DNA from 2 places in the Brevibacillus sp. GCM10020057 genome. Region 1 is predicted to be linked to the other one. Evidence: riboswitches for the same ligand, from Rfam matches in the RefSeq annotation. Region 1 holds a riboswitch; the other holds the start of a gene.
The links. Region 1 has a riboswitch for FMN ahead of ribD (bifunctional diaminohydroxyphosphoribosylaminopyrimidine deaminase/5-amino-6-(5-phosphoribosylamino)uracil reductase RibD). Riboswitches for the same ligand answer to the same signal wherever they lie in the genome.
Positions count from the first base shown of each region.

Region 1 (7,282 bases):
AGCCCAGCTTTTCATTGGCCTCTACCGTATCCAGCCCTTCTTCCTGCAGCTTGTAGGCGCGCAGCTTATTGATCAGGCCGATGCCGCGTCCCTCCTGCCGCATGTACAGAAGCACGCCCCGTCCTTCCGCCTCGATCTGCGCCAGTGCCGCATGAAGCTGCGGACCGCAGTCGCAGCGGTGCGAGCCGAAGACATCCCCGGTCAGGCATTCGGAATGGACGCGCACGAGAATCTGCTCGTCCGGGACAATCTCGCCTTTGATCAGCGCGACATGCTCCTTGCCGTCCAGTTCGTTCGTGTACGCGGCGATGCGGAAGTCGCCATAGGCGGTCGGCAGCTGCACTTCGATCTCCTTTTTGACCAGCGACTCTTTTTCCATCCGGTAGCGAATCAGGTCAGCGATCGAAATCAGCTTGAGCCCGAACCGCTTGGCGATCTCCTCCAGCTGCGGCAGTCGCGCCATCGTGCCATCCTCGTTCATGATCTCGCAGATGACCCCGGCAGGCGCGGCTCCCGCCAGCTGCGCCAAATCAACGGCAGCCTCGGTGTGCCCCGCCCTGCGCAGAACGCCGCCCGGCCGCGCGATCAAAGGGAAAATGTGCCCGGGGCGGCGGAAGTCCTCGGCCCGGCTGCGCTCGTCCAGCATTGCCAGTACGGTACGTGAGCGCTCGTGCGCCGAAATTCCGGTATGCGTGCTGCGTTCATCGATGGAGACGGTAAATGCCGTTCCTTGCTTGTCCGTATTCGTCTCCACCATCGGCGCAAGTCCCAGCTGTGCAGCCTTTTCCTCCGTGACCGGGACGCAGACCAGCCCGCGCCCGTGCGTCACCATGAAGTTGATCATCTCCGGCGTGGCCGCTTCCGCGAGGCAGACAAAGTCGCCCTCATTCTCGCGGTCCTCATCGTCCACGACGATCACGGCCTTGCCCCGGCGCAAATCTTCCAATGCTGCTTCTATGCTGTCTAACATCGTTCTCCCTCCTCAACTAGGAAAAAAATCAGGCAAATCCGTTCTCCTGCAAAAAGGCCAGACTCAATCGGGACTGCTGCTCCGTCCGTTGTTTGGGCGCCGCGTCCCGCATGCCCATCAGCCGCTCCACATATTTTCCGATGACGTCTGCCTCCAGATTCACCAGGTCCCCCGGACGGCGGTCCTGCAAGCTCGTCTGGGACAACGTATGGGGGATGATCGACACCGAAAAGCTGGCGTGGTCCACATCGACGACCGTCAAGCTGATCCCGTCTACGCAGATCGATCCGCGTGGGATCACGTATTTCAGCAAAGCCGGCTGTGCCGCGATGCGAAACAGCACGGCATTGGCATGCGGCTCGCGGGAGCGGACCGTCCCTGTCCCGTCCACGTGTCCGGAGACGATGTGCCCCCCGAACCGGTCGCCAAGGCGCATCGCCCGCTCCAGGTTGACGCGCTGCCCCCTCCGCAGCTGACCCAGGGTCGTCTTGTTCATCGTCTCCGGCATGACATCTACGGTGAATTGACGGGAGGTAAAGGAGGTGACGGTCAGGCAGATGCCGTTCACGGCGATGCTGTCGCCGATCTGTACGCCGTCCAGCACACGCTCTGCGCGAATGGCGAGCCGGCTCGCCTCCTTGCTGCCCGTCATGACCTCAAGAATCCCCACTTCTTCCACCAGTCCAGTAAACATTTCTCTCACCTCGCGTTATTCACTCGCCCTGTCCCACTGCGGGTAGCCGACGATGCGCACGTCCTGCTCGCTTACTCGCTCGATGGACAGATCGGCCAGCGGCACCGCTTCATCCATGGTGGCAAAGCCTGTCCCGCCAAACGGAGTCGGCGCCAGCTTGCCCCCTGCCAGTTTGAGCGAGACGTAGCTGACGACTTTTTGAATCGCTCGCGCTTGCAGGAAGGAGCCGTTTACTTCCGCTCCTCCTTCCACCAGCAGGGAAGTGATGCCCAGCTCGCCCAGCTTCTCCAGCACAGCCGGGACCGAGAGCGGAGCGTTCAACGTGATTAGCTTGACCCCTGCAACTGCAGCGAATGCTTGCCGCCTTTCCTCCGGTGCCTCTGCTGTCGTCACGATCCAGGTAGGCGCTGCCTTGTCCTGCACGACGCGGGCTTCCAGCGGTGTGCGCAGCCGGCTGTCGAGGATGACCCGCACAGGCTGCCTGCCGTACAGCTCTCCCTTGGCGCGGGCCGTCAGCTGCGGGTCGTCCGCCAGCACGGTCCCGACTCCGACCAGGATCGCATCGTGTTTGCGGCGCAGCGCATGTACCTCGCTGCGCGCCGCCTCTCCCGTAATCCAGCGGCTGTGTCCTGTGGAGGTGGCGATTTTCCCGTCCAGCGTGCTCGCCGTTTTCACCGTGACGAACGGCCGCTTCGTCTTCATGTAATGCCAGAACACCTCATTGAGCTTTTTTGCCTCCTGCTCGCACACCCCGACGGTCACGTCCACTCCGGCTGCCCGCAGCAAGGCGATTCCTTTGCCCGCCACCAACGGATTTTCATCCACGACAGCGACCACGACCCGCGCGATGCCCGCCGCGATGACCGCCTCCGCGCAGGGCGGCGTCTTCCCGTGATGGCTGCACGGCTCCAGCGTCACGTACAAGGTAGCGCCCCGCGCCTTTTCTCCTGCCATGCGCAGCGCGTGCACCTCGGCATGCGGCTCACCCGCTTTCAGATGCGCTCCCATGCCGACCACTTGACCGTCCCGGACGATGACAGCCCCGACCAGCGGATTGGGACTGGTCTGCCCCTCTGCGGCTCGCGCCAGCTCCAGCGCCAATGTCATGAAGCGTGTGTCTTGTTCCATCTCGCTCTCCTGTCTGCTTCAGATTCCAGCCAAAACAAAAAGCCCTCGAAACCTTTCGTTTCAGGGCATAGGGAAAGAAGCCTCGCTCCATCCGTTTTTTGCAAAAACAGACGAGGAAAGCACTTTGCATCTTCTCCCATCCGGACTGTACCGTCGGCTCTGGATTTTCACCAGATCAGTCGCTGCCTGACGAGGCCAGCGAGTCGCGGGCTTTGACATGCGTTCGTCATTACCGCCGGTCGGGAATTGCACCCTGCCCTGAAGATTGCTTGTCTGCTTATGAAGTTGCGTGCCTTCGTTCCCTTCCTCCTTGCGTGACAAATAAAAATGCCCGTGAGCTGATCGTCCCAGGGCATCGAGAAAGAAGCCTTTCACAACCGTTTTTTTGCCAAAAAACGACTGCGAGGCCATTCCAAATACCTTCTCCCATCCGGACTGTACCGTCGGCCTTGGATTTTCACCAAGTCAGTCGCCGCCCAAAAGCAGGCAGCGAGTCGCGGGCTCAGACGTGCGTTCGTCATTACCGCCGGTCGGGAATTGCACCCTACCCTGAAGGCTGGTATTCAGTTGCGTTAAGTATACCACACTTTTGGACGAGACCGAAGCCTATCCGTGCGAAAAGTTTCTTGTCCGCCAGAAATCATGAAAAATAAGGCAAAAGCTCCCGCAAGCTCTGGATGGTCGCCAGCGGATGCACCCCGTGATTGGCCATCTCGCCTTCTTTTCCCTGGTAGGCCACAAACCGGATGCCTGCATCCTGCGCCGCCTTGCCATCGATCCACGAATCGCCGACCATCGTCCATGCCTCCACCGGCCATTCGCGCTGCTGGCGCAATATGCAGCGGACGCCGGAGGGAGAAGGCTTCAGCTCGGCCATCTGCTCCCGCCCCACAACGTCTGCAAAAAAGTGAGCGATTCCCGTCCTTTGCAAGGCTTCCATGGCCGCCGCACGCGCATTGTTCGTCAGGATGTAGAGCGAGCAGCGCTGCCGCAGCTCCTCCAGCACTTCCACGGCGTGCTCCTCCAGCACAGCCCCGTGCATCCCTTCCTTTTCGATCTCTGTCACCGCCGCCCACATCTTTTCCTCGAGCGCTTGCGTCATCTGCGCAGACTGTCTCCCGATCTCGATCAACTGCGAGGCCGTATGACTTGTCCAGTCCAGGTCGGGCTGGCAGCATCCGTGCTCTGCCAGCAGCCGGAACACGGCGCGCTTCATCTCCGCGAAGTTGATCCTGGATTTCAGCAGGGTATTGTCCATGTCAAAGATGATGCCTTTGGCCCTGTGTGCGTTCATGATTTGCCCCCTTTTCTGTCAGGCTTTGACTGACTTTTCCTCTTTTCAAACAACAAACCGCACAGCATCAGCCATGCGGTCCTGCAACGCGTGTATCGCTATTTATCTTGCAAAGGAAGGTTTCTTGCTGTGGACGGGGCCGCTGATCACTTTGACGTACTCGGCATCTCCGCCTTCACTCGCCGGCCCGATATACACGCCCGTACGCGTATCATGTTTGATCCAGTCCTGCTTCGTTGGGGCGTTCGTTAACCATCGTCCAGTGGCGGCTCCGTAAATAGAATCTTGTGCGTTTCTTTTACCCGCATCCTTCATCTCGAATCCCCTCCGACTACCTCCGTGATGGTATCCAGCAACTCTTGATTATGACTGATGATTTCGGGAAGCTGCTCATCGGATAAAACTTTCTTTCCAGAAATATGCACCGATAGTACATGTTCGTTACCTAAAGGATAGCATAGCACATGGACCTCAGCAACTTGCTTCCTTTACTCCGACGCATCCGGAATCGCCTGGCTTTGCGGCGTCTCGGCCCGCGGCACATCCGGCTTGCCTTCCGGATTGTTGTACAGGTACTGCGGCACGTCGCCGACGATCAGAGAGTGGGTGATCGGAATTTTCGTGGTGACGGTCTGCTCGTCGGTCGCAAACGGAATGACGATGCGCAGATCCACCTCCACAAAAATGTAGACGGTCGCCAGCACCATATTGATGCCCGCTTCCTTCAGCTCCGTCTCCAGCTTGGTCTTGACCGAGCCGATCGGCATGAACGTCACCGGCAGCTCCGGTCCCATGTTCGCGAGAAAGCTGTTGCCTGTCGCCAGACCAAGAGGAATCGTGCTGCCCACATGATCGTGCTCGAACTCCTGGAGCTTGTTCTGAATGCGGGAAGTCGTCTCTCCGATGATCCGCGCGTACTCCTTGAAATTAAACTGATACGCCTGGATTTGCCCCTTTTTGTCCTTTTCAATCTTCACGATCTGGTTAAAGTCGACGCCTTGCTGGGATATCCGCTTGGTGACCGCATCCGTTATCGCTTCCTTGGCCAGCTGCTCCGCCTTTTGCGAAGCCAGGATCAGGAGCGTTGGCTCGAGCCGGTTCTCCAAAAAGATGAGCGTCTGGATCGTCATCGCCAAAAAGATGACGATCGCGATAAAAAACGCCTTCGTTCGGGACAGCGGGTTCTTCCAACGCCGACGGGGTCGAAACTTCGCCACGCCCGTCACCTCCCAATTGCTACATCCTATGGCGGCCAACAGGAAAAAAGACTTCCGTTTCCGCGTTCATCCCGACAAATCGACTTGACTTTCCACTATCTCCTACTTAAACGAAAAAAGCACATCTCCGACTGGGCGGGATGTGCCTGATGTGATGCGCCGTATATGCCAACTGTTGCTACAGGTTTATCGTCACTTCCGACAGCTCGTCTGCCGAACTGGCTACCTGCGCCACCGCCTGATTCATGTCTTCCATGACGCGGAGGAAGTTTTCCAGTTCCTTTTGAATCCTCGAATTCTGCTCCTTGCCTTCCATGACGGCGCCGATGATCCCCTCGAAAAAGGCGTTGGTCTCGTTGCTCATCATCGTACTGGAATGAACGAGCGCCTGGATCTCCCCGAAGACCAGCGACAGCGCTTCGGTCTGCTGGTTCGTCTTTTCGATCAGTTCACGCACGCCAAAGACAGATTGTTTGGTCTGCTCCGCCAGCTTGCGCACTTCATCGGCGACCACCGCGAACCCGCGTCCCTGTTCCCCCGCTCTGGCCGCCTCGATCGCCGCATTGAGCGCGAGCAGGTTGGTCTGCTCCGCAATGGCGGTCACCACGTTGACAATGCCGCGGATTTTCTCCGCGTTTTCCTCCAGCATAGCCATTTCTTCCGCAATTTGCTTGGCGCTGTCCTGGATCAGCTCCATTTGCTCCTGCTGCTTCTGCAGTTTTTCCTTGCCTTCCTGGGAAAGCTGCTGCGCTTTGACGGAAAAATTCGTCCCGTTCTCTGCAAAGCGCAACACCTCACGCGATTGCTCCGTCAGCTGCTGCACAAACGCGCTGTTTTCTTCGGAAATGGCGGCAAGCTCTTTGGCCGAATTGCAGAGAACCACCCGCAACTGGCCTTTTTTCTCCAGCGCCTGCCTGCGCACGCGCTCGTGCTCGTTCTCGTATTCCTCCAGAACGATCTGCTGCTCGATACTGAGCAGCTTGGTCACGACCCGGATCGCACGGACATACTCCTGCTTGTCCTCGATATGTTCATGCAGCAGATCCATGATGGAGACCAGCAGGTTTTGGAACGCACCCATGTACCATTTCGGCTCCAGTCCGATGCGCATGTGGATGATGGCAATCCGGCTGCGCTGCTCGTAATAGTCCCTGTCGATCCTGCCGCTGAACATCTCCTGGATGTGGCGGTTCAGCGTCTGTTTCAGGCGGTCAATGCTGCTGTGCTTGTCGATAATGGACATAAGCAATGACTCGCCGGCAATTTGTTTATAAAAAAGCTCTACAATTTTGTCAATATTTTGAATGATCAAAGGCTGAATCGCTTTCGCATCCGACAAGTCCTGCTCGGTCAGCTGGATCATGGCCAACTGTTTCGCCAATTGGGTTCCCAGTTCGATCTGAATCTCGCCCATTTCCTTCCCCTCGCGAAAGAAAGGCTCTTTTTTCGCTTTTCTTTTTAAGCCGAACAGACTTGAAATCGGGAATGTACTCATAGCACAAACTCCTTTTTGATATGGGTACTGGTCATATTCTCATTGTACTATACAATAAATTTTCCCAGTTGTGTATATGCGTAGAATAATACATAACTACCCGCTTTTCCGGGCAGGTAAACAGAACGCCCGCTCGGTTGCATTTACAACGTCAACTTTCAACATTTTAGAGCGGCAAAAGGGGCGGCTCCCCAGTCAAAAAAATCGACTTTTGAGACAGCCCCTGCCGTTTCCCGCTACCGAACCGCTTTTTTCACCTGCGCGCTCTGCAGCTTCCAGCCGTTGTTTTCCCATTTCCACAGCGACTCCACGTACGCGATCGTGTCCGCATTGGCCACGCCGCTCACGCGTTGCTCCCCTTGCAGCACGCATACCCCGTCGCGCTTTTCGAGGGGCCGCAGCACGCTGAACGAATTCGGCATGACCACCACCGGCCGGGCGAGTTTGCCGTTTTTGTAGACGCCGTTGTCCTCGTAGATTTGTT
Region 1 is NZ_JBHUJW010000034.1:54,821-62,102, forward strand. It holds gene ACFSO0_RS10640 (bifunctional 3,4-dihydroxy-2-butanone-4-phosphate synthase/GTP cyclohydrolase II) at 1-970, opposite strand, end outside; gene ACFSO0_RS10645 (riboflavin synthase) at 999-1,664, opposite strand; gene ribD (bifunctional diaminohydroxyphosphoribosylaminopyrimidine deaminase/5-amino-6-(5-phosphoribosylamino)uracil reductase RibD) at 1,680-2,792, opposite strand; FMN riboswitch at 2,917-3,062, opposite strand; FMN riboswitch at 3,207-3,353, opposite strand; gene ACFSO0_RS10655 (HAD family hydrolase) at 3,433-4,086, opposite strand; gene yunB (sporulation protein YunB) at 4,575-5,312, opposite strand; gene ACFSO0_RS10665 (globin-coupled sensor protein) at 5,482-6,798, opposite strand; gene ACFSO0_RS10670 (hypothetical protein) at 7,035-7,282, opposite strand, start outside.

Region 2 (7,282 bases), on a different contig from region 1:
GTCTCGCTGCCCCAGCGGCTGATCGCCTCTGCGAATGCGTCGATGTCGTTGTACGGTACGGTAATCACTTCATTGGCGATGCTCTGCGGAATCCCTGCGCTGTCCGGGATGCCGAGCGTGGACGGTCCTGAGCCTGCCGCCACGAGCACGAGGTCCGAGTGGCCGTGGTAGCAGCCGGTGAACTTGATGATTTTCACCCGTCCGGTGTAGGCGCGGGCGACGCGGATGCACGTCATGACGGCTTCGGTACCGGAGTTGTTGAAGCGGATTCGCTCCATCGACGGGATCGCTTCGCGGATCATCGTGGCGAACTGCACTTCCCATGGGGTCGGCGTGCCGTACAAGGTGCCATTGGCAGCGGCCTCGCAGATCGCCTTGGTCACATGCGGATGGGCGTGTCCGGTGATGATCGGGCCGTACGCTGCCAGATAGTCAATGTATCGGTTTCCGTCCACGTCCCAGAAGTGCGCTCCCTGAGCGCGTTCCATAGTGACAGGGGCACCGCCGCCTACTGCCTTGAAGGAGCGGGAAGGGCTGTTGACGCCCCCGAGAATCACGTCCAGGGCTTGCTGGTGCAGGTGTGCGGATTTTTCACGGTTCATGTTTTTTCCCTCTTTCTGTCCAAAAGGTCTCCACTATCTTACCACATGCTTGGGAATCAGTGGACAGCAGCGGAGATGTATGGAAGGGAAAAAGGAAAAATGATACAATTTTTCAGCAATTGAATACGAGGGAGAAGGCGGTTGTCACGATGAAAATGGAATGCATCTCTGTTGCAGGAAGCGGGAAAAGAAACGAGGATGCCTACGTCGCGAATCAGGGGAAGCGCCTTTTTGCAGTGGTGGATGGGGTTTCTTCTCTTACGCCTTATGAAAACGAAGAAGGGCTGACGGCAGGTGCGCTGGCCGCGCAAATCGTGAAACAGCAGATGGAGGAAGCGGGAGAGGAACAGGATCTGACCGAATTGCTGGTCGCTGCCAATGAGCGGCTTGGTGCGTGCATGCGCGAGGAAGGGATTGATCTGGAGCAAAAAGAAGCGTTGTGGGGAGCTGCATGTGCGCTTGTCCGGGTCGGGGATTCGCACATCGAGTTCGCGCAGACAGGGGATTGTATGATTTTCGCTGTCTATGCAGACGATACGGTACGGCCTCTCACGCACCCGCAGGTCAGCCATCTGGAGCAGGCGGCGTTTGCCAGATGGGAGTCGTGTATTCAGCAAGGCATCACGCAACGGACCGAGCTGATGGAGCAGTGTCGGGACATTTTGTGCGCCAACCGTTATCTGGCCAATGCTGCCGGGGGATACGGCGTGCTAAACGGAGATGTGGCCAGCAAGGCGTTTGTAGAATACGGCCGGATCAACCGGATTCATCTTCATGCTCTTGTCCTTTTGACGGACGGCCTGTTCATGCCGCGCCCGTACGGCGGAGAAACGCCGCGCTGGGAAGCAACCGTGTTGCCGATTGTACACAAAGGGCTGCAGCGGTACACGGATGAGCTGCTCGCGCTGGAAAACAGCGATCCGGAATGCCTCAAGTACGTGCGCTTCAAGAAATCAGACGACAAGACGGGGATTGTGCTGTACATGGATTAACGTAACCATTAATTCCAGCACATTGATTTTTGCACAAATCGCACACGCTCATATACACTTACAGATGGAATCTTGCAGAAGCAATCAAAAGGAAGGTAACCGATGATTCAAGTGAAGCAGTTGCAAAAGGAATTCCGCATTCACCAGTCCCGGTCGGGTCTCGGTGGTGCTTTTCGCGATTTGTTCAGCCGCGAGTACAAGACGGTCAAGGCAGTCGACAACCTTTCCTTCACGGTGGAGGAAGGGGAGATGTTCGCCCTGATCGGGGAAAACGGGGCGGGCAAGTCGACGACGATCAAAATGCTGACGGGCATCCTGACCCCGAGCAGCGGCGACATCGTCATCAACGGCTTCGTCCCGTTCCGGGAGCGCGAAGAGTACGTGCGCTCCATCGGGGTCGTCTTCGGGCAGCGCTCGCAGCTATGGTGGGACCTGTCTCCGCTCGAATCGTTCCGCCTGCTCAAGAGCGTTTACAAGGTAGATGACGAGCAGGGCGGCAAATGGCTGGACCGTCTGATCGAGGAGCTCGATATCGGCTCGTTCGTCAGCCAGCCGGTACGCAAGCTCAGTCTCGGCCAGCGGATGCGCTGCGAGGTGGCGGCTGCCCTGATCCACAAGCCAAGGCTGCTGTTCCTCGATGAGCCGACGGTCGGACTGGACGTATTGGTCAAGCAAAAGATCCGCGATTTTCTCCGCAATCTGAACGAGACGGAGAACATGACCATTCTCTTGACGACACATGACGTGTCCGACATTGAAGCGCTCTGCAAACGGGTGCTGGTCATGGACAAAGGCAAGTTGATCTTCGACGGCCTCTTGAGCGATCTGAAGGAGCGCTGGGGCAATGGGACAGAAGTGCAGTTCCAGATGAAAAAGCGCACCCCGTCGATCGAACTGCGCCGCGTGCTCGGCGATCTGCCCTGTCGGATCGAGCAGGTCAACGAGTATACCTTGAGCGTACAGGTGGCGCGCAGCCAGGAAATGCTCCCCTACGTCCTGTCTACTGTCATGTCGTCCTTTGATGTGAGCGACGTGAAAATCATGGAGACGAGCACCGAGGATATCGTGCGCAACATTTACCAGACAGACGGCGAGGTAGCCAGTCATGCGTAGACTCTACATGGAACTGATCCGCATGCGCTTTTTGACCATGCTGGCCTATCGGGTGAACTACTACAGCGGGATTATCATTTACGCTATCAACATCGGGGCGTATTACTTTTTGTGGGGAGCGATCTACAACGGACAGCAGCAGCTCGGCGGCCTGTCTGTCGAACAGATGACATCGTACGTAGCGATCGCCTGGATGTCTCGTGCCTTTTACTTTAACAACATTGACATGGAAATCGCCCAGGATGTGCGGGAAGGAAAGGTCGCCATCGAGATGATCCGGCCGTACAACTACTTGTCCGTCAAGACGGCGCAGGCGCTGGGGGAAGGCATTTTTCGCTTCCTGTTTTTCGCGGGTCCGGGTATTTTTCTGGTCAGCCTGATCATCCCGTTTCATTTCCCTGCCACTGCGCAGGGCTGGGGATTGTACCTGCTGAGCCTCTTGCTTGCCTTTTTCATCAATACGCAGGTGAATCTCCTGACCGGGCTGTTCACGTTCTTCCTGTTCCGCAACGACGGCATGATGCGGGCCAAGCGGGTCATCGTCGACCTGATGTCCGGGCTTGTGCTGCCCATCAGCTTCTTCCCAGGGTGGGCCCAGACCGTGATGGGCTTGCTGCCGTTCCAGGCGATCAACTACTATCCCAGCCTGATCTTTACCGGGGCGATCACCCCGGCCAGGGCGTGGGAGCTGATCGGCTTTCAGGCCGTCTGGATGGTCGTCATTCTCGTCCCGATCCTGATGTTATGGCGACTGGCCCGCAATCGGCTGGTCGTGCAGGGGGGGTAGGGAGACATGCAAAAGCTGCAAAACATGAAGCACATCTTTGGCATTTTTGCCGACTATCTGGTGCAGTATTTCAAGACGAGACTCGCCTACCGGGCGGACTTCCTAGGCGATCTGGCATCGAATTTGATCTCCGAGATGATCAACCTCGTCTTTATCATCGTCGTGTTCGAGCACGTGCCGCTGATGGGCGACTGGAAGCGCGACGAGATTATCTTCATCTACGGATTTTTTCTCGTGCCGTACGCGCTGTTCTCGATTTTCTTCGGCTTTTGGGACTTCAACGAGCGCTACATCATTCGCGGGGAAATGGACCGCATTCTCACAAGGCCGATTCACAACCTGGCGCAGGTCTGTCTGGAATCGATCGCGCCGGACCGGATTTTCGGCGTGATCTCCGGTCTGATCATCATGGGGTATGCGGCCATTCAGCTCAAGCTCAGCTTTACCTGGTACGATCCGTTCATTTTCATCGTCTTGTCGGTCAGCGGCGCACTGATCTACGGCGGGGTGTACACGGCGATTTCTGCCATCAGCTTTTTCTCCGATTCGCGGACGGGGATTACGCCGATGATTTACAACATTCAGCAATACGGCCGCTACCCGGTTGACGTCTACAACAAGATCATCCGATTCATGCTGACGTACGTGCTGCCGTTTGCCTTTGTCGGCGTCTATCCGGCGGCATACTTCCTGCGCAAGGAAACGTGGTACAGCTACGCGTTCATGACGCCGGTGATGGCCGTGATCTTCTTCGGCCTCGGGCTGCTCGTCTGGAACTGGGGAGTTAGCAAATACAGGGGAGCGGGGTCTTAGGACCATGCGCTTTCGGTTATTGTCAAATAAAAAAACCGCAGTATAATAAGTCTGTATACAACTACACATTCCTTCGGGGCAGGGTGAAATTCCCGACCGGCGGTGATCGTGCCATGTGCATGTAAGCCCGCGAGCCTTCCCGGCCGATAAACGGCAGGAAGTGCAGGATCTGGTGAGATTCCGGAGCCGACAGTACAGTCTGGATGGGAGAAGGATGACGACAGTACGTTACCACACGTGCTTGTTTGCCTGTGCAAGCGGGAGCGGGGCGTTCGATACACGCGACAGCCCTATTGTTTCTCGTTCTTAATTTTGCACCTGCTTATGTCTTGCGTCTGTCAAAGCCCTGGGGATCTTTTTCCTCAGGGCTTTTTGTACGGATAAAGCGCTTCCGGCGTTTGAGCAGCAGTCAGGCAGTGTGGACAGGAACGCACTGTTGCCATTCCTCAGAAGGAGAACATGGACGAGGAGATGGTACACATGAAAGAAACAGCTTTGCATGCAACGAGGTCAACCCAGCGGCTGGTGACGATTCCCATGCTGGCGGCGGTTGCCTTTATCCTGCAGTATCTGGAGTTTCCCGTTCCGATGATGCCGAGTTTCCTGAAGCTGGACTTCAGTACGCTGCCCTCCTTGATCGGAGGCCTCATGTACGGTCCGATGGCCGGAATTATCGTGGAAGTGCTGAAAAATGCGCTGCACATGCTGTTTAAGAACACGGACGGCTTGCTGATCGGCGAGCTGGCCAACGTGGCGGCGGGTGCGAGCTTTATCGTGGCGGCGGTTGCCATGCAGCGTGTCAGCCAGGGAAAGAAAGGCTTTTTGACCGGCCTTGCGCTCGGGACGTTGCTGATGAGTGTCGTGATGGCCTTGGCCAACGCTTTCTTCCTCTTGCCTGCCTATGCCGCCATCTCTCATATGCCGATGGATCAGTTGCTCGCGACGCTCGGCGCCGACAGCGTATGGTCCCTCATCCTGTACGGAATCGTGCCGTTCAACATGTTCAAAGGGGCGATGCTTTCCCTGGTCGCCTATCCGGTGTACGTCAAGCTGGCGACCCGCTTGAGTCCGCGTGCCACAAATTGACAATCGGTCTGCGGCTTGTTAACATATTGATTTAAGAAAGCTGTGAAAGCTGCAAAGGCTGTGAAAGGACCCGCAGCATGCGCCGCGTCCCAGAGAGTCGGCCCTCGTCTGCAAGGCCGATACTGCGGCATGACTGCTCCCCATCCTGAAGCTGCCGGCGATGAGCCGTGCCGGTTGCCCCGCCGTTATCGGGACTTTGAGTGGATGTGCAGTTTTTGCTGCCATCAATCAGGGTGGTACCGCGGATGTTAATCCTCCGTCCCTATGTTGGGATGGGGGATTTTTTCATTATTTTTCAAGAGGAGCTGTAGCAGGATGAAAGAGGAAAAAACGTTTGTGAAAGAAATTACGCCGCAAGCGGAAGATTTTTCGCGCTGGTACATCGACACGATTCGCAAGGCAGACCTGATGGACTACACGCCGGTTCGCGGCTGCATCGTGTTCAAGCCGGACGGTTATGAGCTGTGGGAGCGGATTCAGGAGGCGATGAACAAGCGCTTCAAGGAGACCGGGCACCGCAACGCATACTTCCCGATGCTGATTCCCGAGTCTTTCATGCAAAAGGAAAAGGAGCACGTCGAAGGCTTCAATCCGGAGCTGCCGTGGGTGACGGAGGCAGGCGGCGAGCCGTTGGAGGAGCGGCTGGCGCTGCGCCCGACGTCCGAGACGATCATCGGGCATATGTACAGCCAGTGGATTCAAAGCTACCGCGACCTGCCTGTCCTGATCAACCAGTGGGCCAACGTATTCCGCTGGGAAAAGCGGACGATGCCGTTTTTGCGCACATCCGAGTTTCTCTGGCAGGAAGGGCACACCGCCCATGCCACAGAGGAAGAAGCTCGCGAGGAAACCATGCGGATGCTGGAGATTTACCGCGAAGTCGTCGAGCAGGAGCTGGCGATCCCGGTCTGGATGGGGCAAAAAACGCCGAGCGAACGTTTCGCCGGCGCCGTCGACACGTACTCCATCGAAGCGATGATGAAGGACGGCAAGGCCGTGCAGGCAGGCACCTCCCACTACCTTGGTGACAACTTTGCGCGCGGCTTCGAGATCAAATTCCTCGACCGCGACAACACGTTCAAATACGTGCACACCACGTCCTGGGGCAGCTCGACCCGTCTGATCGGCTCGATGATCATGGTGCACGGCGACGACCGGGGGCTGGCGCTGCCGCCGCGGATGGCGCCGACACAAGTCATCATGATCCCGGTCGGTCCGATGAAGCTGCGAGAACAAGTGATGGTCGCATTCGATCCGCTCTTTGACCAGATCAAAGCCGCCGGTATCCGCGTCCGCGCCGATCTGCGCGAGGAGACGCCAGGCTGGAAGTTCAACGAGTGGGAAATGCGCGGAGTACCGCTGCGGCTGGAAATGGGGCCGCGCGATGTGGAGAGCGGACAGGTGATTCTGGCGCGCCGCGACACCGGGGAAAAGATCACCGCGAAGTTGGACGGCATCGTGGAGACGATCCAGAGCTTGCTTGCGGACATTCAGCAGAACATGTATCAAAAAGCGCTGGCTTTCCGCGAGGCGAACTCCCACCTCGACATCGACACGCTGGAGCAGCTTGTGGCCCACATCGCCAAAAGCGAGCAAGAGAACACTCCGAGCGGCTGGGTGCTGACCGGCTGGTGCGGCGACGATGCGTGCGAGGCAAAGGTCAAGGAAGAGACGAAGTTTACGTCCCGCAACATCCCGTTCGAGCCGCCTGTGCAAAAGGCCGCGTGCATCTGCTGTGGCGGGAAGGCGCAGCATACGGTCTGGTTCGGACGGGCTTACTAGGGAAGCAGAAAGGAACATAAGTATGGCTCTGCCATGCCGCGGCGCAGGCAGAGCCGTCCACAGCAAAAAGGTGTGCCAGCACATCGGCGCAGCTATCTGAGAATAAT
Region 2 is NZ_JBHUJW010000011.1:163,111-170,392, forward strand. It holds gene ACFSO0_RS04370 (glutamate-1-semialdehyde 2,1-aminomutase) at 1-602, opposite strand, end outside; gene ACFSO0_RS04375 (protein phosphatase 2C domain-containing protein) at 752-1,594, shown strand; gene ACFSO0_RS04380 (ABC transporter ATP-binding protein) at 1,697-2,707, shown strand; gene ACFSO0_RS04385 (ABC transporter permease) at 2,700-3,494, shown strand; gene ACFSO0_RS04390 (ABC transporter permease) at 3,510-4,307, shown strand; FMN riboswitch at 4,373-4,526, shown strand; gene ACFSO0_RS04395 (ECF transporter S component) at 4,788-5,393, shown strand; gene proS (proline--tRNA ligase) at 5,709-7,175, shown strand.
Region 2: linked by a shared signal. The riboswitch ahead of ACFSO0_RS04395 (ECF transporter S component) and the one ahead of ribD (bifunctional diaminohydroxyphosphoribosylaminopyrimidine deaminase/5-amino-6-(5-phosphoribosylamino)uracil reductase RibD) in region 1 are both predicted to bind FMN.